3 regions of the Pseudoalteromonas sp. P1-30 genome follow, and region 3 is predicted to be linked to each of the others. Evidence: predicted binding sites of a transcription regulator. Region 3 holds the regulator's gene; each other region holds the start of a gene.

What was found. Region 3 encodes MetJ, which represses methionine synthesis genes. Its sites were predicted from a motif close to TAGACGTCTAGACGTCTA; they were not measured.
Positions count from the first base shown of each region.
Region 1: the regulator MetJ is predicted to act here: its motif matches at 3,515-3,532, upstream of metK (methionine adenosyltransferase).
Region 2: the regulator MetJ is predicted to act here: its motif matches at 3,941-3,958, upstream of AN395_RS08820 (methylenetetrahydrofolate reductase).

Region 1 covers NZ_LKBC01000003.1:91,454-99,606, reverse strand. The annotation lists gene serA (phosphoglycerate dehydrogenase) at 1-94, opposite strand, end outside; gene rpiA (ribose-5-phosphate isomerase RpiA) at 104-757, opposite strand; gene AN395_RS08675 (5-formyltetrahydrofolate cyclo-ligase) at 795-1,391, opposite strand; gene AN395_RS08670 (hypothetical protein) at 1,411-1,953, opposite strand; gene metK (methionine adenosyltransferase) at 2,262-3,413, opposite strand; gene tkt (transketolase) at 3,718-5,709, shown strand; gene AN395_RS08650 (pyrimidine/purine nucleoside phosphorylase) at 5,967-6,281, shown strand; gene hpf (ribosome hibernation-promoting factor, HPF/YfiA family) at 6,460-6,816, shown strand; gene AN395_RS08640 (NRAMP family divalent metal transporter) at 6,959-8,153, shown strand, end outside.
Region 2 covers NZ_LKBC01000003.1:132,502-140,654, forward strand. The annotation lists gene AN395_RS08805 (hypothetical protein) at 52-459, shown strand; gene AN395_RS08810 (helix-turn-helix transcriptional regulator) at 461-775, shown strand; gene AN395_RS08815 (pitrilysin family protein) at 863-3,742, opposite strand; gene AN395_RS08820 (methylenetetrahydrofolate reductase) at 4,002-4,958, shown strand; gene AN395_RS08825 (sensor domain-containing diguanylate cyclase) at 5,036-6,013, opposite strand; gene AN395_RS08830 (DEAD/DEAH box helicase) at 6,069-7,319, opposite strand; gene AN395_RS08835 (DUF3581 domain-containing protein) at 7,623-8,153, opposite strand, start outside.
Region 3 covers NZ_LKBC01000004.1:139,751-147,903, forward strand. The annotation lists gene metL (bifunctional aspartate kinase/homoserine dehydrogenase II) at 1-468, opposite strand, end outside; gene metB (cystathionine gamma-synthase) at 475-1,722, opposite strand; gene metJ (met regulon transcriptional regulator MetJ) at 1,991-2,311, shown strand; gene AN395_RS10125 (malic enzyme-like NAD(P)-binding protein) at 2,373-3,614, opposite strand; gene rpmE (50S ribosomal protein L31) at 4,135-4,350, opposite strand; gene priA (primosomal protein N') at 4,583-6,769, shown strand; gene AN395_RS10135 (SPOR domain-containing protein) at 6,781-7,308, shown strand; gene hslV (ATP-dependent protease subunit HslV) at 7,388-7,906, shown strand; gene hslU (HslU--HslV peptidase ATPase subunit) at 7,918-8,153, shown strand, end outside.

The DNA.
Region 1 (8,153 bases), on a different contig from region 3:
AACCATTACGTTTAAGCGTTTCTACTGCGCTTTGGTGAACACCTTCAAGCAAGAGAATTTTAATTTTGTCTTTTGCTAACGATACCTTACTCATAACCTCATCCTATTTAATTTGTGGCCCATTTTTAGTGCCGATAATCACTTTATCAGCGCCGCGCATCGCAAATAGGCCGTTGGTAACTACGCCAACAATTGAATTAATTTGTGTTTCAAGTTGTTTGGCATTACTAATACTTAAATTGTGTACATCTAAAATAACGTTACCGTTATCGGTTACTACGCCTTGGCGGTACACAGGGTCGCCACCAAGTTTTAATAATTCACGCGCTACGTAGCTGCGTGCCATTGGTATAACTTCTACCGGAAGCGGAAAATCGCCCAATGTATCTACTAATTTTGTGTCATCAACAATACAAACAAATTGTTTTGCAACGGCTGCGACTATTTTTTCGCGGGTAAGTGCTGCGCCGCCGCCTTTGATCATTTCGTTTTGGGCATTAATTTCATCTGCGCCGTCTACGTATACATCAAGAGCATCTACATCGTTTAGCTCAAACACTTCAATACCTAACGCGTGTAAACGCGCTGTTGAAGCCTCAGAGCTAGATACCGCACCCGTTATGGTGTCTTTTACTGTGCCTAGGGCATCAATAAAATGATTTACGGTAGAGCCTGTCCCTACACCAACAATGGTGTTTTCTTTTACAAACTCGAGTGCAGCCCACGCAGCTGCTTTTTTTAATTCGTCTTGCGTCATTGTTATGCTCATATTTCAAATGTGTAGTGGGTGTTTATTACCAGTGATAAATTTTATCGGGAGTAATAATGGTTTTAAGTGGAACATCCCACGATTCAATTGGCAGTGCATCTACTTTTTGGCAGCTATGTGCTAAGCCTATAAGTTGCGGTTTTTGCCAATTGTAAGCGTGTAATTGCGCCAGTGTTTTATCGTAAAATCCACCCCCCATTCCTAATCTGTTACCTTGATTATCAAATGCTACAAGTGGCATCAGTAAGTAATCTAAATCAGTTAATGGGCATATTTGAGAGCAGTTCAGCTTAGGCTCCAAGATACCATAGCGATTTGCCCTCATGGGTGAGTTTTTTTCATAGCGTTGAAACAGCAAAGTAGCCCCATTAAATGGGTGTATAACGGGTAAGTAAAGGGTGTGGCCTTGTCGCCATAACTCATTAATTAACAATGATGTATCTAATTCTCCATCGTTACTAAAGTAAATGGCTATATGTTTTTTTGAGGCTGTTTTATCGCTATTTAGCTGTTGAGTAAAATTCAACTTTAACTGTGCTGCGGCTTTTTCTTGCTGTTTTTTTGATAGATTATTGCGTAATTGGCGAATAGATTGGCGTATGTGTGTACGTTTATTGCTCATTGTAATTACGCACCTTTGATTAAATAGACACTAAATCAGGAAAAGCTAAGTAAACAGCAAGCACAATAAGTAGTAAAACGGCAGTGGCAATCAGTGAATATAACAAAGTATTGCTACGCGTTTTAACGGGTTCATCGAGCTGCTCGTCAAGCATTAGATCATCTTCTTGCCACTCATCGCTTTCGTCTGTAGGGCTTTTTAGCTCATTGGTTGGAAGTCTTTGTTCTAGCTCTTCTAGCTTTTCTTCTAGGCGGATCAGGCTGCTCGTTATGTAATCAAGGGCATCAAAAATCCGTTCATCACGCTGACTAGCTGCGCTAGGGCTTTGAGTGGGTAGTTCACCTGTGGCTTGTAACTTACTTTTAATGCCTAGGCTTGCCAGTAATTTGGCCTGCTTTAAGGCTTTGTCTTTATTGCTAGGTGCAAAAAGTGCTTTGCCATTAAAAAACTGAGTTACTTTATCTTCAGACGTTTTTAGCTTACTTGCTAAATTTACGCAGGCCGTTTTAGCCTCAGTGCCCTCGGCGAGCCCTACAAACATAACGCGAAAATTATTGGCCATTTACTTATCCCTTAAGCTTTTATTATGCAAAGAGTATATACCTAAAACCGTACGAAATTCGAGGGCTAGCTAATACCAATTTAATTCAAAACACGATTAGTTTAGCGTATTAAATAGCGCACTGACTGCGTTAAAATTATTTATATAAAATAACTGTACGCCGTAAATTCCTTTGTTATTGCACTATTTACTGGGTGCTATGATAAATAACTAAATTAATGCAATTGATATAAATAGTATAATTAGCCTTTGCTTTAGATATAAAAACGGCCCTTAAAAGGGCCGTTTATTATTTAATGCATTTTGGCTTAAAGGCCAGCAGCTGCGCGAAGTGCGTCTGCTTTATCTGTACGTTCCCATGGGAATTCGTCACGACCAAAGTGACCGTATGCCGCTGTTGGTTGGTAAATTGGGCGCTCTAAATCAAGCATTTGAATTAAGCCGTAAGGGCGTAGGTCAAAGTGCTCACGAATAAGCTCAATTAAACGACCTTCTTCAAGCTTGCTTGTACCAAAGGTTTCAACGCTGATAGAGGTAGGCTCTGCTACACCAATTGCGTAAGATACTTGTAGCTCACACTTATCAGCAAGGCCTGCAGCCACTACGTTTTTAGCTACGTAACGTGCAGCGTATGCAGCTGAGCGGTCAACTTTTGATGGATCTTTACCTGAGAAAGCACCACCACCGTGACGTGCCATACCACCGTATGTATCTACGATGATTTTACGACCCGTTAAACCACAGTCGCCCATTGGTCCGCCAATTACAAAGCGACCCGTTGGGTTAATGAAAAATTTAGTCGCGCTAGTAATAAGCTCGGCAGGAAGTACTGGCTTAATGATGGTTTCCATCACGGCTTCTACTAAGTCATTTTGCGAAATTTCTTCTGCGTGCTGAGTAGAAAGCACAACTGCATCAATACCTACTGGCTTGCCGTTTTCGTATGCAAAAGTTACTTGAGATTTTGCATCTGGGCGTAACCAGTTAAGCTCGCCGCTTTTACGTACTTGCGCTTGGCGCTGTACTAAACGGTGTGAGTAAGTAATTGGCGCAGGCATTAGTACTTCTGTTTCGTTACATGCATAACCAAACATAAGGCCTTGGTCGCCAGCACCTTGTTCTTCTGGGCTAGTACGGTCAACACCTTGGTTAATATCAGGAGACTGCTTACCAATTGTGTTTAAAATTGCACACGAGTCTGCATCGAAACCCATGTCTGAATGCGTGTAGCCAATTTCACGTACTGTTTTACGTGTAATTTCTTCAATATCAACCCATGCGCTAGTGGTAATTTCACCACCAACCATAACCATACCGGTTTTTACGTAAGTTTCGCACGCAACACGGGCATGAGAGTCTTGCTCTAGGATAGCATCAAGTACCGCATCAGAGATTTGATCGGCGATTTTATCCGGATGACCTTCAGAAACAGATTCAGAAGTAAATAAATGTTTTGCCATTGTATTTCTGCTCACAAATATTGCGCTTCACAAACGTCGGTATTAGCGCTAAAAAATTAAGGGGCGTATTTTATCTAAAACAAAACACCTTGCATAGTGTTTTTACGCCTAGACGTCTAAATAAAATGAGTAATAACTTTTTGGTCTTAAAAAATATTCATAATAGCCCATTTTTATAGGGTTTTTAATTGCACACTGCACCCACATTAAGTAAGAATGGTTGCTATAACAGCTCTTAAGTTACTTAAGGGTATTAACGAACACATAAGTACCCGCGCAAATACACATAAAGGTAGGAGAATTCATGCCATCTCGCAAAGAACTTGCAAATGCTATTCGCGTCTTGTCAATGGACGCAGTACAAAAGGCCAAATCTGGCCACCCTGGAGCCCCAATGGGCATGGCCGATATCGCAGAAGTATTATGGCGCGATTATCTAAAGCATAATCCAACTAATCCAGAGTGGGCTGACCGTGACAGATTTATTCTTTCAAATGGCCACGGTTCAATGCTTATCTATTCTCTATTGCACCTAACTGGTTACGACTTACCACTTGATGAAATTAAAAACTTCCGTCAAATGCATTCTAAAACGCCAGGCCATCCTGAGTACGGTTATGCACCAGGAATTGAAACTACTACGGGCCCACTAGGTCAGGGGATCACAAACGCGGTAGGTATGGCGATTGCTGAAAAAGCGCTTGCTGCACAATTTAACCGTGAAGGCCACGACATTGTTGATCACTACACGTATGCATTTATGGGTGATGGTTGTTTAATGGAAGGTATTTCTCATGAAGCATGTTCACTTGCTGGCACATTAGGCCTTGGCAAGTTAGTGGCTTTTTGGGATGACAACGGTATTTCAATCGATGGTGAAGTAGAAGGTTGGTTTAGCGACGATACACCGGCACGCTTTAAAGCATACGGCTGGCATGTAATAAGTGACGTTGATGGCCACGACAGCGATGCTGTTAGTGCTGCAATAGCAGAGGCTCAAAGTGTTACTGACAAACCATCACTAATTTGTTGTAAAACAGTGATTGGTTACGGTTCACCTAATAAATCTGGTAGCCACGATTGTCACGGCGCGCCATTAGGTGATGACGAAATTACAGCGTCTCGCGAATTTTTAGGCTGGTCTGGTGGTGCATTTGAAATCCCTGATGATATTTACGCACAGTGGGATAGCAAAGAAAAAGGTCAACAGCTTGAATCTAGCTGGGACGAAAAATTTGCAGCATACGCAAAAGCATACCCAGAGCTTGCAGCTGAATATAAGCGCCGTATTAACAACGAACTTCCAGGCGATTGGGCTGAAAAATCTCAAGCATACATAGAGCAACTACAAGCAAACCCTGCAAATCCTGCATCTCGTAAAGCGTCGCAAAATGCATTAAATGCATTTGGCCCGTTATTACCAGAATTCATGGGTGGCTCAGCCGATTTAGCTGGCTCAAACTTAACAATTTGGGATGGCTCTAAAGGGCTAACTGCAGACGATGCAAGCGGTAACTACGTTTACTACGGTGTACGTGAGTTTGGTATGTCGGCAATTATGAATGGTATTGCCCTTCATAAAGGCTTTATTCCTTACGGTGCAACGTTCTTAATGTTTGTTGAATACGCAAAAAATGCGGTACGTATGGCTGCACTAATGAAGCAACCAAGCATTTTTGTTTACACGCACGATTCAATCGGCCTAGGTGAAGACGGTCCAACTCACCAACCGGTAGAGCAAATTGCGAGCATGCGTTTAACGCCAAACTTATACAACTGGCGCCCGTGTGACCAAGTTGAGTCGGCAATTGCATGGCAACAAGCTATTGAGCGTAAAGACGGTCCTACGTCACTTATCTTTACTCGCCAAGGTCTTGAGCAACAAGCGCGTGACGCTCAGCAATTAGCAGATGTTAAAAAGGGTGGTTACATCCTTAGCTGTGACGGCGAGCCAGAGCTAATTATTATTGCAACAGGTTCTGAGGTGCAACTAGCACAAGACTCTGCAACAGAGCTACGCAGCCAAGGTAAAAAGGTACGTGTTGTATCTATGCCATGTACTGATGTATTTGAAGAGCAAAGCGCACAGTACAAAGAAAGCGTACTACCGGCAGCCGTTACACGCCGCGTAGCAGTAGAAGCAGGTATTGCTGATTACTGGTACAAGTACGTGGGCCTAAATGGCGCAGTAGTAGGTATGACTACCTTTGGTGAGTCGGCACCTGCTGGTGAGCTGTTTGAGCACTTTGGCTTTACAGTAGAGAACATTGTAAATAAAGCAAACGAACTGTTTTAATAGTTAGCTTTAATATTTAAAAGCCCGCCCTGTGTAAAACAGGGCGGGCTTTTTTGTTTGCTAACTGAGTTATAAAGTGGCGTAGTAGCCTTAAGATACTTGAATCACACTGCTTGAAATACGTAGTACTTTTTTGGCTTAAAGCCTTTTGAGTTTTAATTTCAGATGAGTAATTTTCACAGCGCTTTTCTTGCAAGGCTATGACCTATCAGGCAAGGTGGTGGCCGATTAAATAAAATAATACAACAGGAGTGAGGATGTCTCAGTTTGAAAATGTAAGCGTAATTAAAAAAGCGAACGTGTATTTTGACGGTAAAGTATCAAGCCGTACCGTGGTATTTAACGATGGCACAACCAAAACGCTAGGTTTTATGCAACCAGGTGAATTTGTATTTGACACCAGTAAAAAAGAATTAATGGAGCTATTAGGCGGCCAGTGGGACATTTTATTACCTGGAGAAACGCAGTGGAAAACATTTATCGCAGGCGAATCATTTAATGTTGATGCCAATGTGAGCTTTAAAGTAAAAGTGAGTGATTTTGCTGACTATTGCTGTTCGTACACAGACTAAACGCTAAAGGCTAGACGTCTGAAAGCCCATACTTTATGGGCTTTGCATAAACTTTGCACAACTTATAATTTAAATCAGTTTAAGTAACAAATTAATTTCAAAAATCAGTGCTTTTTCCTTGTGTTAATCTAAATAGCCCCCAATACTATTTATGAGGTAACAAATAAAAGGATACCCTATGAAAATTAATCTTTCTGGTCACCATGTAGACGTTACTAACTCTATTAGAGAGCATATCAACGAAAAGTTTTCAAAAATCGAGAGCCACTTTCCATCACTTATCGCACTCGACATTATATTGTCTAAAGAGCATCACAAAATCCAAGCAGAAATTAGCACAAATTACGAAGGTGCGCGTATATCGGTAAAAGGGGAAAACGAAGTTATGTACCCGGCGATTGCAAGCGCAGCTAAAAAACTCGATGCAGCACTAAAACATCGAAAAGGGCAAATAAAAGCAAATTTACACGAAAAGCCTGTAAGCACAACGCCAGAGATAGCGCACGAAATCATCCAAGAGATGGAACTAAAATAAGATTTAGTCCCAAAGTACTATAAAAAAGAGCCTTACGGCTCTTTTTTATTGCCTTTAATTTAGGTAAGTTATGCAGCCTTCGGTGTTATTAATTATGAAAATTAATAACCAGAGCGAATAACACACATAATTTGAGAAGTTAATGCAGCAAACACACACCTCTTGGAAATCTCGATTGGGCGCACTAGGCCCTGGTATCTTAATGGCAACCGCAGCAATTGGCGGCTCTCACTTAGTTGCATCTACTCAAGCTGGCGCGCTATTTGGCTGGCAACTGTTTTGGCTAATTCTCGTTGTTAACGTATTAAAGTACCCATTTTTTCGTTTTGGTATGGAATACACCCTAGCAACCAAAAACAGTTTAGTAGAAGGCTATAAAAATAAAGGCCCTGTCTATTTTTATAGTTTTATTGGCTTAAATATACTTGCCGCCATAGTTAATACCGCAGGGGTGCTATTACTGACTGCAAGCTTGCTGCATTATGCACTGCCAATAGTGATAGAAGTCACGCTACTGTGTTGGATATTGCTCGGTGTGTGTTTAGCTATTTTATTACTTGGGCACTTTAAAGCGCTCGACAGCGTTGCTAAAGGCATTATGGGACTATTAACGCTTGCTACTGTTATTGCACTGGTTATCGCGTTTAGTAACGGCCCAATGGCGCCAGCTGATTATGTTGGCCCGTCTCCGTACGAGCTGGCTATGCTGAGCTTTATGGTCGCGTTAATGGGCTGGATGCCGGCACCCATTGAAATTTCAGCCCTTAGCTCGCTATGGCTCAAAGAAAAACAAACTCAGCAAACGGTTACTAAAAGCCAAGGCTTATTCGATTTTAACGTAGGCTATTGGCTAACAGCCTGTTTAGCATTGGTATTTTTTAGCTTAGGTGTGCTGGTGCAATATGGGCAAAGCAGCAGTATTGAGCTTGGCGGTGTTGCCTTTGCTAAACAGCTTATTGATATGTACGCACTGACTATTGGCGAGTGGGCAAGGCCACTTGTATCAGCCATTGCTTTTTTATGTATGTTTGGCACTACACTCACCGTGCTTGATGGCTACGCCCGTACACTTAACGAGTCACATAAATTACTTGGTTTTAAGCAATCTAAACACAGTTTAAATATTTGGTTAGTACTGCAGGCTTTTGCCGGTATGGCCGTTATTTTATTTTTTAAATCGGCCCTGGGACCAATGCTTACCTTTGCCATGACACTTGCTTTTGTAACCACCCCCGTTTTTGCATGGCTTAACTTTAGTTTAGTGCGCTCAGAGCCGGCCATTAAACACAGCGTACTATTGCGCAGCTTAACGTGGTTAGGCTTAGTGTACTTAGTTG
Region 2 (8,153 bases), on a different contig from region 3:
AAAAATAAAAACAAACGCTAAATTAGCATCATCAACTCAACAAGGATAACGATGATGAAAAACGATATATTGAATACAAAAAAGCTTGGTTATAAATTTTACTTTCAAGATGGCGACAATCAAATAGCCTGTTTTGGAAGCTACTTTACGGGTAAAGAAGAAGTATTTGTAAACGATGACCTATTTAGTAAAAAACGAAATATCTACTGTGCAAGCACGCACTCTTTTGCTTTTGAGGGCTCACAGTACCAAGTAAAATTTGACATGCTTAATATACTTACAGGGCGTCTGGAGTGCACTCTTTATAAAAATAGCAGTGTGATAGCCAAACAAGTTCAAAGTAGTCTTTCAGACGATCCTAAAAAAGCAGCATTTTTTCTTGCTGGCTGTACATTAGGTGGGGCGGTGTTTGGCTATACAACGGCAACTATTGTTGAACTATTTGTAGGGAAGCTTTAACGTGCAATTAAATCCTACAACAGTTAAATCGCTTAGAAGTAAGTTAGATTGGACGCAGCAACAGCTCGCAGATGCCTGCGATGTAAGTTTGCGGACCATTCAACGGGTAGAAAAAGAAGGCGCCGCTTCTAAAGAAACCACTATGGCGCTTTGCGCGGTACTTGAAGTACGCCAAGGCGAGCTAATTAAACTTGATGAGCCTATAAATAATGACGTTAAAAGTACGCCAACTAAAAGCTTTTTAGCGGGAGTGGTTATTAGTTCCTTAATAAGCTTTGCTCTAGGCGCTGGCTCAGTGCTTTTAGCGACTAACTAATATTACGCTTTAATAGCACTAATTAAATAAAAATGCCCCAGGCTATAAGCACTGGGGCATTTTTTATATGTTAGAAAAAGAGATTAATTACTGAAACACTTTTTCAACAGCCATTACTTCAATGTTGTTAGCTGGAATAGCTAATTTATAATCGGCAATGACTTTATCCTCAGCAACAAGCGCTGCTGGTTTTTCTGTGTTGTAAACCATTGGCGATGTTTGCTCTGACACTAAACGTTTTTTCATGTCTTCGCCGTCACCGGTAATAAACACGTACTGTACGTTATCTGTTTGTAGATTATCTTTAATTACGCGATTAACATCAGCAAGCGTTAGCTTTTCAAGTTTACTTGTCACGTATTTTACAAACGACTCTGTGTTATAAAACTCACTATCAAGTGCATAACCTAATTGGCGGTTTTGACTTGCGACAAGCTGCGGTACGTAGTTAATTAAAAAGTTACGTGTTGCTTCAAAGTCTTTTTCGGTTAAGCCATTTTTAATAAGCTTATCCAGCTCAAACAACGCGGTACGTGTTGCAAAGTGTGCATCGTTATTAGAGCGCAGCGGGCGTAACCAAATTTGGAATATTTGCTCAGAGCGTCCTAAGTTGGCATCAGGCTTAGTTTGAAACATGCCACGTGGGAAGTACTCAATGTAGGCGTAATCGCCGTAGTTCATACCACGTGTTTGACGAATTCGCTCATACAGGTATGAATTAGAACTGCGGTGCTCACCAAAGTACGAACGCACCAGCCAAAGGGCTGTCCAATCTTCACTACTGCGAATAGTATCAATTGGGAAACCAAACGATACCGCAGTAGATTGCGCCGACTTTTCTACAATCGTGGCATGGTGACCTTTAAGCTCTGGCGCATCAGGAATACTTAAACGGCTTTGCTCGCCTTTAGGTAAGGTTGCTAAGTCGCTCATGATTTCTGCTTTAAGCGCTTTTGGCACAGCGCCAATTAAACCCAGTGTTAGTTTAGATTGGGTAAGCTCTGTGTTGTAAAAGGCTTTTACATCATCAAGCGTTAATGCTTCTAAATCCGAAATATCCCCGTAATTGTAGCTTTCGTATGGGTGACCTTTGTAAAGTGCGCTGTAAAGCACTTCTTTACCTAGCTCTTCATCATTAGAGGCTTTTAAGCCCGATTTAATACCGTCGATCATTTCTTTTTTAAGGCGCTTAAAGTCATCGTCTCTAAAGCCTGGGTTAAGTAACTGATCGCTTACAAGCGCATACCATGTGGCAGCGTTATCTTTATGAATACGCCCTTGGAATGACAGCATTTCTTTATCTATTTGATAACCAAAGCTGCCAGCAAGCGGATAAAGCGCTTTTTGTATGTCTTTGTAACTCGTACTTTGCGAGCCACCTTGAGCAAGCATAGCGGCGGTGAGCGCAGCAACCCCTTTTTTACCTTGCGGGTCTGCAGCAGCCCCTGTATTGAATAAAAAGTTTACATCAATCAGCGGCGAGCTATTCGTTTTATCAAGTACTTTAAATACTGGTGCCTCTGGCGCTTTATCACGCTTAGCTACTAATGCATTTAAGCTTGTTTCTTGTTCAAACCCTGGCGCTTTATCAAGTGCCGACATAGTTACGGTAGTACGCGCGTCATCTACAAAATACTTATTAGCCACGGCTTTAATATCTTGTGCTGTGATGTTGTCGGCCGATTTATAAAGCTGGTTAATAACCTCTGGGTCGCGCTCAAAATGCATATAACTTGCAAGGGTTGATGCAATCGCTTGCGATGAGTCTAAGCCGTTAATAAAGCTGTATTTAAGGTTAGACTTTAAATCACTTAGTTTTTGCTCATCAACAAGTTCGGTACGTGCTTTTGCATAAGTGCGGTTAATAGCATCGCGTGCTTTTGCTAAATCATCTTCGTTTTCTACTTTTACAAACACATGCAGTAAGCCAGGATCTTTTGTCTCTGGATTGTAGGTAAACATTTGACTCGCTATTTGTTTATCAACAACTAGCTCTTGGTATAAATCGGAGTTATTAGAAAAATAAAGCTGTGAGATTAAATCAAGTGCGGCTCTGTCCTTTTTAGCAGGCTCCCATGCAGCACCTTTGTAAGATACAAGCAACCAATGACCAGGCAAACCTTCGTTTTTCTCATGTACATATTTAGGTGCTTGCTGCTTTGGCTCAGCTTTAATATCGGCAACGTAATCGCCTTTTTCCCAGCCACCCCAATGTTTTTTAACCATAGCCATTGTGGCTTTAGGGTCAACATCGCCCACAATCACTAGCGATACATATTCAGGCTTATAAAACTTATCAAAAAATTCTTTACCGTAAGCCATTTGATCTGGCATGGCTTCTATATCTTCAAAAAAGCCCATGGTGGTATGTTTATAAGTGTGCGTATCAAACGCTTCTTCGCGTACTGCGCTCAATAACTTACGAATTGGGCTGGCGTTATTTTTTAAATATTCCCCTTTAACCGTTAGCGCTTCGGTTCTAAATTGCTCTTCGGTGTAGGTTAAGTTTTGAAAAATATCGGCTTCAATTTCAAGTACTTTATCAAGGTGCTGCTTTGAAAAGTTTAAATGGTAGTTTGTGTAATCGTTAGTGGTGTAAGCACGGTTATCGACCCCTGCATTTTTAAATATGGCAGTGTATTCGTCTTGCGGAAATTTTTTAGAGCCTTTAAACATCATGTGCTCAAAAAAGTGAGCAAAACCGGTTTTACCTGCTTTTACTTCATTACGCGAGCCAACCGAGACCGGAATTTGCAGCGAGACGACATCGGGGTAATCAGTTTTAACAACCATTACGCGTAAGCCGTTATCAAGCTCTTCGATTAAGTACTCTTGCGAAAATACACGTTCGTCAGCTTTTATTGTTTGCTGTTGTTGTGCCGTTTGGGTGTTTTCGCTTTGCTGTGTTGCGCAGCCTGTTAGCGCCAGCGATACCGCTAAGCTTGTTGCTAGTAATTTAAATTTCATTGTTGTCCCTTTTTAAATTGAGCAAATTTGTTATTAGGTTTAATACTAACTCGCTTAGATTATGCCCCAAAGCCACTAAATATAAGAGCCCATCGGCTATTTATAATGTAAACAACTGTGTCAATTCCCCATTTTAAAAACATTTAAGCATGAAAAAAGCTCAAGTTGATTGAAAAACTTTCACTAAATAAATCTATCTAGACGTCTAAATGGCTGCTATATTAAATTACATACATTGGACTAAGCTGGAATGAGGATTATGGCTTTATCACTACAAGAAAAAATAGAAGACACCAATCAAGGTGTTTATCTTATTGGTACTACTCCACCTAAAATTGGTACTGATAAAGCGCAACTAAAAATCATTGCAGAAAAACTACTTGCTCGTTTACACGAAATTGAATACGACGGCGTGATAATTTACGACATTCAAGATGAAAGTAGCCGTACAGATAAAGCACGACCATTTCCGTTTAAACAAACTGTAGACCCACGTGAATACAGCCACTTACTACGTAATTTATCTGCTCCAGATGTCATTACTTACAAAAGTGTGGCACAACGTGGTGTAGAGGAGTTTAAAGGCTGGTTGGATGAAACTAAAAACGACTACGATTTAAAAAATGTCGTTTTAGTGGGTAGCCCCTCATCGGTAGGTGATATAAAACTAAGCTTGCCCGATGCCTATAAAACGCTTGCAGAGCAAAGTGATGACTTCTTTTTAGGGGGCGTTACCATTGCTGAGCGACATTCAAGTAAGCGAAATGAACACGAGCGCCTTATAGAAAAAACAGCACAAGGTTGTCAGTTTTTTATATCGCAAGCGGTTTACGACGCGCAAGCAACTATAGAGCTAATCACAAGTTACGCACGTACCTGTAAAGCACAAGGTATTACACCAAAACGGATTATTTTAACGTTTACGCCATGCGGTGGCGATAAAACCTTAGAGTTTATGCAATGGTTGGGTATCTCAGTGCCAGAGGCCACTAAATGGCGCATGCTTGATGCAGACAATACCTTAAGTGAATCTGTACGTATTTGCCGAGAAAATCTCGACCTAATACTCAAAAGCTGTGCGCACCTAGATGTGCCACTGGGCTTAAATATTGAAAGCTTAACAAACCGTAAAGAAGAAATTGACGCATCAATAAACTTATACCGTTTATTAAAAGCCATTATGGAATTAAACCTAGCCGAAAAACAAATCGCTTAACGCCTAATTCACACCGTTTATAGCAAGCCTAATGGCTTGCTTTTTTGTTGCTATGTTTAAGTGTATTACTTTTATTATTATGCTTTTTTAGCCAATTTGTACGCTTGTTTATTTTTATACATTTGGTGATCGGCCAAATTTAATAACGTATCAAAAGGTTGCTTTTGTTTGTTAGTAAAACTTTCGCCTATGCTAAGTGTCAGCGCGCACACGTTGTTTTCTAATAGTGCGTTTTTATACTCAATTTTTATTTTATCAATAATATGGCTAAGCTTACTTCTATCACTAATTTGCATCACAGCTACAAATTCATCGCCGCCTAAACGCCCTACTATATCAGCCTCTCTTAAATGTGTTTTTAAGGTATTTGCTAAGAGGATTAACGCTTGATCGCCTATTTCATGGCCATAAGTGTCGTTTAGTTTTTTAAAGTCGTTTACATCAATAAACAAGCAACACACATCAAAACCTAAACGCAGCGCTAAATTAAGTTTGTGTTGGGCAAGTAAGCTAAGTGCACGGCGATTATAAATATTGGTAAGCGGGTCAAGCATGGCTATTTCGCGCATTTGCTCAAAGCTATAAATAAGGGCTAAATCGTCTTCAATTAAATCACGAAGCTGCTCTATTAGCTCAAAATATTCATCGGTGTAGCTGGTTTTTTTTGAATCTTTTAAACACAAGGTGCCAAATACTTCACCTTCAGGCCAGTGAATTGGCAAGCCTAGGTAGGATTCAACGCCATCTTCAATAACCTCGGGCATGGTATTCCACTGCGTATCGCTGCGGGTATCGCTAACATACAAAGTGTTGTTGTTTTCGGCTACATATTTACAAAATAAGGGAGTTTCGGGAGGGAGTATAGGGTTGGTTTCAAAGTGTGAGCCACCTTCATTAGCTCTAATAACTACACGATAACCTTTACTAGTAGCCTGAACTATATAACCAGAGGGGGCCGAAAAAAGCCCAGTAATAAGATCAATGGTTTTTTGCCATTTATGTAATGATATTTGGCCATCGATACCAGAAAACGCCCACTGATCTGTTTCAAACATAACTATACCTCAGCTATTTAGTGGCCTTAGTATAGCCAAATAAATATGTCTAAGGCTACTTTCTGCGGCGTTTACTTGGTGCTCTTTGCCCGGTAATGCGCTTTTTATCGCGATCTTTACGCGCTTTGTTGGTGTTTTTACGGTTATCTTTAGGTGGCTTGTTTAAATCTGGCTCGTAACCTTCTAGCCATTGTGGTGCTAAACGGGTATCCAGTAGTACTTCAATTTCTTCCAGTAACCACTGCTCGTCAATACTTACCAGCGACATGGCAAGGCCTTGCTCGCCAGCGCGCCCCGTACGGCCAATTCGGTGTACGTAATCTTCTGCTATGTAAGGTAGCTCAAAGTTTATTACATATTTAAGCGCCGGAATATCTAAACCGCGGGCAGCTACATCGGTGGCAACTAAAACCCGCGTTGTGCCTTCTTTAAAGTTTTGTAATGCACGGTCGCGCGCACCTTGTGATTTATCGCCATGGATAGACTCTGTTTTTAAGCCGTCTTTACACATTTCTTTGGCAAGTTTATCGGCCATTTGTTTGGTACGTGTAAATATAAGTACTTGGCGCCAGTTTTTCATGCCAATCATGTGCGATACAAGCTCACGCTTTCGCTCTTCATCAACTGCGTAAATAACTTGCTCTACTTCAACGGCGGCTGAGTTACGTTTATCAACTTCAATCAGCTCGGGGTTTTTAAGTAGTTTTTTACTCAGCTCAAACACGCTGTCATCGAATGTGGCTGAGAACAATAAGGTTTGGCGATCGCCTGGAATGTGGCGCAAAATACGTTTTATTTCATCAATAAAGCCCATATCCAGCATGCGGTCGGCTTCATCAAATACTAACGAATCAATACTTGAAAGCACCACACTGCCTTTAACAATATGATCAAGTAAACGCCCAGGCGTTGCGACTATCACTTGCGCCGTTTTAAGCGCTTTAATTTGCGGGCCAATACTTGCACCGCCATACGCTAAAGCGCCTTGAATATTTGTGCCTTGGGCGTATTTTTCAAAGCTTGCAAACACTTGCTGAGCAAGCTCACGCGTGGGCGTTAAAATAACCACTCGGGCTATGCCTGGCTCATCTTTTTTTGGTGTATTTAAAAGCTTATGTAGTAGTGGTAATACAAAGGCGGCTGTTTTACCTGTGCCTGTTTGCGCGCTGCCCATTACATCGCTGCCCGCTAATATGTGCGGAATAGTTTTAACCTGAATTGCGGTAGGCGTGTTGTAATTATTTTGCTCAATTGCGGTTAGTAATAACGAATCGAGTTTAAGAGATGAGAACGATGTGACAGACATAGGCTTAGCTTTAAAATAACAAAGAGCGCTATTGTACGCATATTACGGTACTGCGTAAATTAACCAGCTCAGAAAAGTATTCAGCCTAGCTGCATTCTCTAAACCAATAAAAAAGGCGCAAAATAACAATGTATTTAGCGCCCTTTTTATACCAATCCGCTTAATTAAGTGGTCTATTTTGAGGACAGATAAACGTGTTGATAGCTAGGCAATAAATTCGCTATTTAGTTGTTCTAAATGAGAATTTTTTAACGCAGATAGTGATTAAGTATTATTGCGGATTGGTATTATAATTTAATGACGTTAGGCCGGTTTTAACGTGGCTTTTCGCTCATTATAAAACGCGATTAAGTCATCAACCGTTGCTTGGCAGTATTCACGAATACCCGACACCACCATGTGCTTTTCACCAAAACCCACTTTTTCGCCGTTTTCTAGTAAATTAAAGCGCAAGGTAATTTTGCCGCGCTTACCCGTGTACTCAAAACTTGGCTCAGCAAACTCAAGCGTTGGCGTTTGAATATTAATGTTATCAAGGTTAATGATCATCGACTCGTAAATAACCATAGGGCGCGCTGGGTTAATCATTACATTTTGCTTACCCATTAGCGGAATAATTACGTGCGGAAATGCAGCACCAGAAAACTCAACATAGTTTTTTATTAAGCTATTAGTAAGTGTTGGGCATTTGCTGGTTTTACCTTCGCGTTTTACCTTTAAAATTACTTTGTCGCCGTTGGTTACATCAAACTCATCATCCCCTTCTGGGAAATTAAGTTTGGTGTTTTCATCAACCATACCGGCAAAGGTAAATTCCATTCGCTCACTTATACC
Region 3 (8,153 bases):
ATGCAAAAGCTCCCCGCTTGTTACACTAAACAGCGCTCTAGCATCATGAGCACACGCTTGAATGTTTAATTGCGTTAAATAGGCTGCTAATAATCGCGCAGACCACAGCTCACCATGCGCCAGTAAGGCCGCCTCTTGCAACTGCTGCTTGCTGGCTTGCTCCGCTACATCACTTAGCTCTTGCGCTAACACAGCTAAAGCCGTGTGTTTAGCATCGGCTTTTAATAACTCTTCAATTAATGCCGTTTGGTGATTACTCAATTGCAGCAAAATATCAGCAACGGCTTGCTTATCTTGTTGTTGATAACTTTGCCACAGCGAAACCAATGTATCGGTGGTTTTACCCGCAGCAGATACAACCACGCAATCGCCAGGCTGTGTGTGGCCAATAATTATTTTTGCCACACTTTGATAGCGCTCGCCCGAGCTTAAGCTCGAGCCGCCAAATTTATGTACACTTTTTACCATACTCAATCACCACAAAGCTGGATGAGCAGCCTGCTGCTTTACATCACCATTGGCATTGCCTGCAGCTTTACCAACACGCCCTACATTTTTATTTTGACCAGGTTTAACTAAGTTAAATACACGTTCGAAATCAGCCAGTAGGTCTTCTACATCTTCAATACCGACCGAAATACGAATTAGCGTATCGCCCACACCCGCCTCTAAACGTGCTTGAGCTTCCATACCTGCGTGAGTCATGGTCGCAGGATGACAAATTAAACTCTCAACCCCACCTAACGATTCTGCTAAGCTAAATTCTTTAAGGCTTGTTAAAAACGCCGCAGCATCATTCACATCGCCTTTAATATCAAAACTAACCATACCGCCAAACCCAAGCTGTTGGGCTTTAGCAAGCGCATGTTGAGGATGCGATTCAAGGCCTGGGTAGTAAACTTGGCTAACATACTCAGAGCTTTCTAGGTATTTAGCAATTGCCAGGGCATTTTCTTGGTGCTGCTTTAAACGCACATTTAAAGTACGTAAACCACGTAACGTTAAATAGCTATCAAATGGTGCGCCGGTAATACCAATGTTATTGGCCCACCAAGCAAGCTCATCACCAAGCTCTTGTGTTGCAGCAACAACTGCACCGCCTACAACATCAGAATGGCCGTTTATATATTTAGTGGTTGAGTGCACAACAATGTCTACGCCAAACTTAATTGGGTTTTGTAATGCCGGTGATAAAAAGGTGTTATCGGCGGCCACTAATGCACCGCACTGTTTTGCTATATCCGTCACGGCTTTAATATCCGTTAGGCGCAGCACAGGGTTACTTGGTGTTTCTATCCAAATTAATTTAGGTTTAATGGTTAAAATTTGTTCTAGGCTTTCTGGTTTAGTTAAATCAAGTACTTTAAGTTTAAGCAAGCCGCGCTTTTCTAAAGACGTAAATAAACGGTAGCTGCCGCCATAACAATCGTGAGGAATAACCAATGTATCATCGTTATTTAATAACTGTGTGGCTAAGTGCACTGCTGCCATGCCCGTAGCAGTAATAATTCCGCGTGCGCCACCTTCAAGCTCTGCTAGAGTGTCAGCTAAAATATCGCGATTAGGATTACCACTGCGTCCATAGTCGTATGCGCGCTTAGTATCAAAATCGGCAAACGAATAAGTCGTCGATAAATAAATTGGCGGTACAACGGCGCCATGATGTTTATCGGCATCAACCCCATTTCGTACAGCAATGGTTGCTTTGTTTTTTTCGCTCATATTCGTCACCTGATTAATTTGGATGTTTAGACGTCTAAAAGAGTAAGTTATCCATTATAATAAGTCAAAGAATTTAAAGCTCTAGATGGCTAAAAATAACAGACGTGTAAAACTTCAATGAGGCTGTATTTACTATTACAGCCAGCTTATTAAGATAGATTGCTATCTATTATTTGACTATCTTTTTTAAAACGATAGAATTTCACGCATATTTACACGCTTTTTACGCCGTGTGAGAAATTAATAATCTGAGGCAACGATACATCTTATGGCTAAATGGAATGGTGAGTATATTCACCCATACGCAGAACACGGGAAAAAATCAGAGCAAGTTAAAAAGATCACCGTTTCGATCCCGCTAAATGTATTAAAAGTATTAACTGATGAGCGTACACGTCGTCAAATAAACAACCTGCGTCATGCAACAAACAGCGAGTTACTATGCGAAGCGTTTTTGCATGCCTTTACAGGCCAGCCATTACCTAATGATGATGACCTACGTAAAGATAACGCAGAAAAAGTACCTGAAGAAGTTAAAAAAATAATGCAAGAAATGGGTTTAGAAGTGCCTATTTTAGACGAAGAATAAAACGTCTTTTTAAACAAAAAAACCTCAGCATGCTGAGGTTTTTTTGTTTAAGCGCTATATATTACGCCATATAATTTTCCGGTAAGTCAATTTGTGCCACGCCCGATTCAACAGCAGCAATAGCAACCGCCTTGGCTATACGTGGTAATAAACGCGGGTCCATAGGTTTAGGAATAATGTAGTCTGCACCAAATTCGAGCTTTTCTACACCCGCTGCTTTTAATACTTGCTCAGGCACTGGCTCTTTAGCAATGCGACGAATAGCTTCAACAGCGGCTATTTTCATTTCATCGTTAATTGCGCTTGCACGTACATCAAGTGCACCACGGAAAATAAACGGGAAACATAAAACATTATTAACTTGGTTAGGGAAATCAGAACGCCCCGTTGCCATAATTAAGTCTTTACGTGCACTGTGCGCAAGCTCAGGTGCAATTTCAGGATCTGGGTTTGAACATGCAAACACCACTGGCTTATCGGCCATTAGTTTTAGATCTTCAGGTGCAAGTAAGTTAGGACCCGATACACCTACAAACACATCAGCATCAGCAATTACATCTTGTAGAGTACGCTTATCTGTATTGTTAGCAAAAAGCTGTTTGTATTCGTTTAAGTCATCGCGGCGAGTATGAATAACCCCTTTGCGGTCTAGCATATAAATATGTTCGCGCAGTGCACCACACTTAATTAACAGCTCCATACAAGCAACCGCTGCTGCGCCTGCACCTAAACATACAATAATGGCATCTTCTATTGATTTGCCCTGCACTTCTAAGGCGTTAAGCATACCTGCCGCAGTTACAATAGCGGTACCGTGTTGGTCATCATGAAAAACCGGAATACTGCAACGCTCAATAAGTGCTTTTTCAATTTCAAAACACTCTGGCGCTTTAATATCTTCTAAGTTAATACCACCAAACGTGTCGGCAATATTAGCCACTGTATTTATAAAGTCTTCGGTGGTGCGATGCTTAACTTCAATATCAATAGAATCTAGGCCAGCAAAACGTTTAAATAAAAGCGCCTTACCTTCCATAACAGGTTTAGAGGCTAATGGCCCTAAATTACCCAAACCTAAAATTGCCGTACCATTACTGATTACCGCAACCATATTACCTTTACCGGTATATTTATATGCATTGGCTGGGTCTGCTGCAATTTCGCGCACAGGCTCTGCAACACCGGGGCTGTATGCTAATGCTAAATCTTGCACCGTTTCGGCTGGTTTTGTTAGCTCAATGCTGATTTTGCCTGGAACGGGGTGAGAGTGGTAGTGTAATGCTTGTTCACGAAAATCTGACATAACGCGATGGTATCCTGCAATTTAAGTTAAGTGAGAGGGAGTATGGGGCTAAGATACTCTTATTATTTTTAAATTCCAAGCAATATCAGGTCTATCCTGTTATATGCTATATCCGTTAATTTTAAGTGATTTATCAGCAACTTCGCTAAAAGTTATCAATATTAAACAAATAAAAATTCATTCAAAAAGTGCTTTTTGAGGTTCATTTTGCCCTGCCAATATTTTTCTAAAATAGCAGAATATTAAAATAGTAAAATGCACCAATATGGCGCGTTTATCACCGTTAAAAACAAATATCGCCACGATAAGCACTTTTAGCAGCTTGGTTAAAAATTAACGTATAAAAAATATAGAGAAGAATTGTGAGTTTGTCTGCAAAGGTTTATGCATATTCAGAATAAGAACAGGAAATAGTTATGCATACGTAGTACGGCAACAATCGGTGATTTTTTAGTAAAAATGATGAATTTTAGGCACAAAAAAAGCACCCGAAGGTGCTTTTTTTACTAAACAGCAATAATTACTTCTTGCTGCTAAGTGCACCGAAGCGCTTGTTGAAGCGATCAACACGGCCGCCAGTGTCTAAAATCTTTTGCTTACCAGTGTAAAACGGGTGACACGCAGAACATACGTCTAGGTGAATGTCTTTACAAAGAGTAGAACGAGTTTCGAATTTGTTTCCGCATGAACATGTTGCAGAAATTGCTTCGTACTTAGGGTGAATACCTTCTTTCATAGGAACCTCTAGTTAAGGCCGCATCGCTCTCCAAACCCGAAGTCTGGCACCATACGTCGTTAAAACAAATTTATAGGCCGCGGATTTTATCCAACTAGCTTGCCCCGCACAAGCTTTAATTACGCTTTTTGCCAAAAAAGTAACCAACCAGCGCTACCGCATCCATTTGTATGTAGGTTTTTAGCCTTATTTTTAGTACATTAAGCTATTACCCTTTATCACATGAGTTGTTATGCGTTTTGTTGAAGTTGCTATTAAAGTTCCGTTACCACGCACCTTTGATTATAAAATAGATGAACAACTCATCTCGCCCTCGGCGCCTATTATGCCAGGGATGCGTGTTTTAGTGCCTTTTGGCAATCAAAAGAAAGTAGCGGTTGTTCTTGCACTTAAAACGCATACCGACGTGCCAGAGAACAAAATTAAAGCGGTTACTGAGGTTATTGACCAAACCCCTATTTTATCATCACAGCATTTAGAACTGCTTAGCTTTACTGCACGCTATTATTGCTATCCGCTCGGCGAAACCATACACACTGCACTGCCAGGTGCGCTTCGCCAAGGTGAAAACCCAGATAAAACCAGCATTAACATGGTTAGCCTTACCGAAAAAGGCGCAAAGGTTCCATCGTTAAAAGCGAAAACTCAGTTAAATTTACTAAAGCAACTCGCGCAATCCGGTAAGTCGTCGGTAACCGAGCTAAAAGCGCTCGGCTTTAGTAAAAAAACAATAGATGCCTTAATAGATAAAGAGCTTATAACCCAAAGCATTGAGCATGATAATCAATGGCAAAGCGTTGCGCCCACAGTCGGCACCAAGCCAGTACTTAATAAAGAGCAAGCCGTAGCGTGCACTACAATAAATCAAAGTGTTGGCTTTAAAAGCTTTTTATTAGAAGGTGTAACAGGCAGTGGTAAAACCGAAGTATATTTACAATGCCTAGAAGAAGTCCTTAAACGTGGCGAGCAAGCCTTAGTATTGGTGCCTGAAATAGGCTTAACGCCACAAACTGTTAACCGATTTCGTCGTCGCTTTCCCGATACGCCAATTATGCTATGGCACTCTGCCCTAACCGATAACGAACGCTTGCAAACATGGCGTTTTTGCGAAAAAGGCAGCTGCGCAATTGTAATAGGTACCCGTTCGAGTATTTTTCTACCTTTTTTAAAGTTAGGAATGATAGTGGTTGATGAAGAGCATGACTCTTCATTTAAACAGCAGGATACCTTACGCTACCACGCACGCGATTTAGCAGCTTATCGGGCATTTCAGCACAAAATACCGCTTATTTTAGGCAGTGCCACCCCTGCGCTCGAAACACTGCACAAAGCTATAAACAACAAATACCAACTTTTAAGCCTTACAGAGCGCGCACAAACTGCGACCGATAATCAGTTTATGTTGCTTGATATGAAAGGCCAGCCCGACCAAGCGGGTATTGCACACGCAAGTCTTGCCACTATGCGCCAACATTTAAACCGTGGTAAGCAAGTTATGGTGTTTTTAAATCGTCGTGGCTTTTCTCCTACGCTAATTTGTCACGAATGCGGTTGGCTGAGTGAGTGTAATCGCTGCAGCACCAGCGCAACCTTTCATAAAGCCATTGGCCAAATGATTTGCCACCACTGTGGGGAGCAACACCCGGTACCTCACCAATGTCCTGATTGCGGTAGCACACAAATTTTTCCTAACGGTAAAGGCACCGAACAAATTGAAGAATTTTTATCGAGTGAATTCCCCGATACACCCGTAACCCGCATCGACCGCGATTCAACCCGCCGTAAAGGGAGCCTAGAAAAAGCCTTAGAGGAGATAAACCAAGGCGGGGCGCGTATTTTAGTGGGCACACAAATGTTGGCTAAAGGTCATCATTTTGCCGATGTTAGCTTAGTGCTTATATTAGATGTAGATAGCGGCTTGTACTCGTGCGATTTTAGAGCCACAGAGCATTTAGCCCAGCTGGTAACTCAAGTTGCTGGGCGCGCGGGTCGCTCTGGCGAACCAGGCCAAGTATTACTGCAAACCCACTTTCCTGAACACCCTTTATTGCAAGACTTAGTAAATAATGGCTACCAAGATTTTGCCCGTTTTGCTTTAAGTGAGCGTGATGATGCCGACCTTCCACCCATTACTAATATGGCTATAGTTAGAGCACAAGGGCACAGTATTAAGCTCGTTGTCGATTTTTTGACGGATTTGGTTCCTGTTAACGGTGTATCTGGTATACAATTGCTCGGTCCAATCCCTGCCCCACTAGAAAGAGTGGCGGGTATGTACCGGTTTCAATTGCATATTCAAGCGCAAGACCGCAAAGTATTGCATCAGTATCTTGCGCAAATGGTCGACTATTTAAGCACCAGCAAACTTGCACAAAAAGTGCGCTGGAGCCTTGATGTTGACCCTATAGACATGATTTAGGTTAAAGCCAAATGGCACAGCACGATTATATTAATAAAAAACCAGCGGGTAGAAAAAACACCAAGCAAGCCCCTGCTAAAAAACCATTTCCTATACTTTTAGTTGTTATTACTGTTTTGCTTGTAAGCGGCTTTGCTTACGGCTTATGGTTTATTAAAAATAACGCCGACCCTGAGCTTGTTGAGCAGCAGGCGCACCCTAAAACAGCTGAAAAAGTAGAAATAGCTAAACCTCGCGCTCCTAAGTTCATTGAAGAAATTAAAGAGCACGAGATCCAAGTTGAAGTAAGAGAAATTGAGCAAAAAGGCCCCTATGTTATGCAGTGTGGGTCGTTTAGAACACACGCACAAGCCGAAACCCTCAAAGCTAAGATTGCCTTTGAGGGCTTAATTTCTGAAATTAAAAAGACCACAGGTACTAATGGTGTTTGGTATAAAGTGCGTTTAGGCCCTTATAAAACGAAGCGCCAAGCCGAAAGCGACAAAAACAAACTCAAGCGAGTGCATGTTGTTAGCTGCGGAATTTGGGGCTGGACTTGAAATTAGTCCATTCACCCATATAACCTCATCATAATCGTTTTTTACAAGCTGCCCCCGCAGCTTGATGATGAGGAATAACATGACCACTATCGTAAGTGTACGCCGCGACAATAAAGTAGTAATTGGTGGCGACGGCCAAGTTTCACTTGGTAATACCGTAATGAAGGGCAACGCCCGTAAAGTTCGACGCCTTTATAATGGCAAAGTAATTGCTGGTTTTGCCGGCGGTACTGCTGATGCCTTTACCCTTTTCGAACGCTTTGAAAGCAAACTAGAAATGCACCAAGGTAACCTCACTAAAGCCGCTGTAGAAATGGCCAAAGACTGGCGTAGCGACAGAGCCTTACGCAAGCTTGAGGCACTCCTTGCGGTTGCAGATGAAACTGCTTCACTAATTATCACCGGCAATGGTGATGTAGTGCAGCCAGAAAACGATTTAATAGCCATTGGTAGCGGTGGTAACTTTGCTCAATCAGCAGCCACTGCCCTATTAGAAAACACCGATTTAAGCGCTCGCGATATCGTAGAAAAAAGCCTGACCATTGCTGGCAACATCTGTGTATTTACCAACAACTTCCAAACAATCGAAGAATTATAATAGGACCCATTATGTCTGCTATGACCCCAAGAGAAATTGTACACGAGTTAGATCAGCATATTATTGGTCAAGCTAATGCTAAAAAAGCCGTGGCTATTGCCCTGCGTAACCGCTGGCGCCGTATGCAACTAAACGATGACTTACGCAGCGAAGTAACCCCTAAAAACATTTTAATGATTGGCCCAACCGGTGTCGGTAAAACTGAAATTGCCCGCCGTTTAGCTAAGCTCGCTAATGCGCCTTTTAT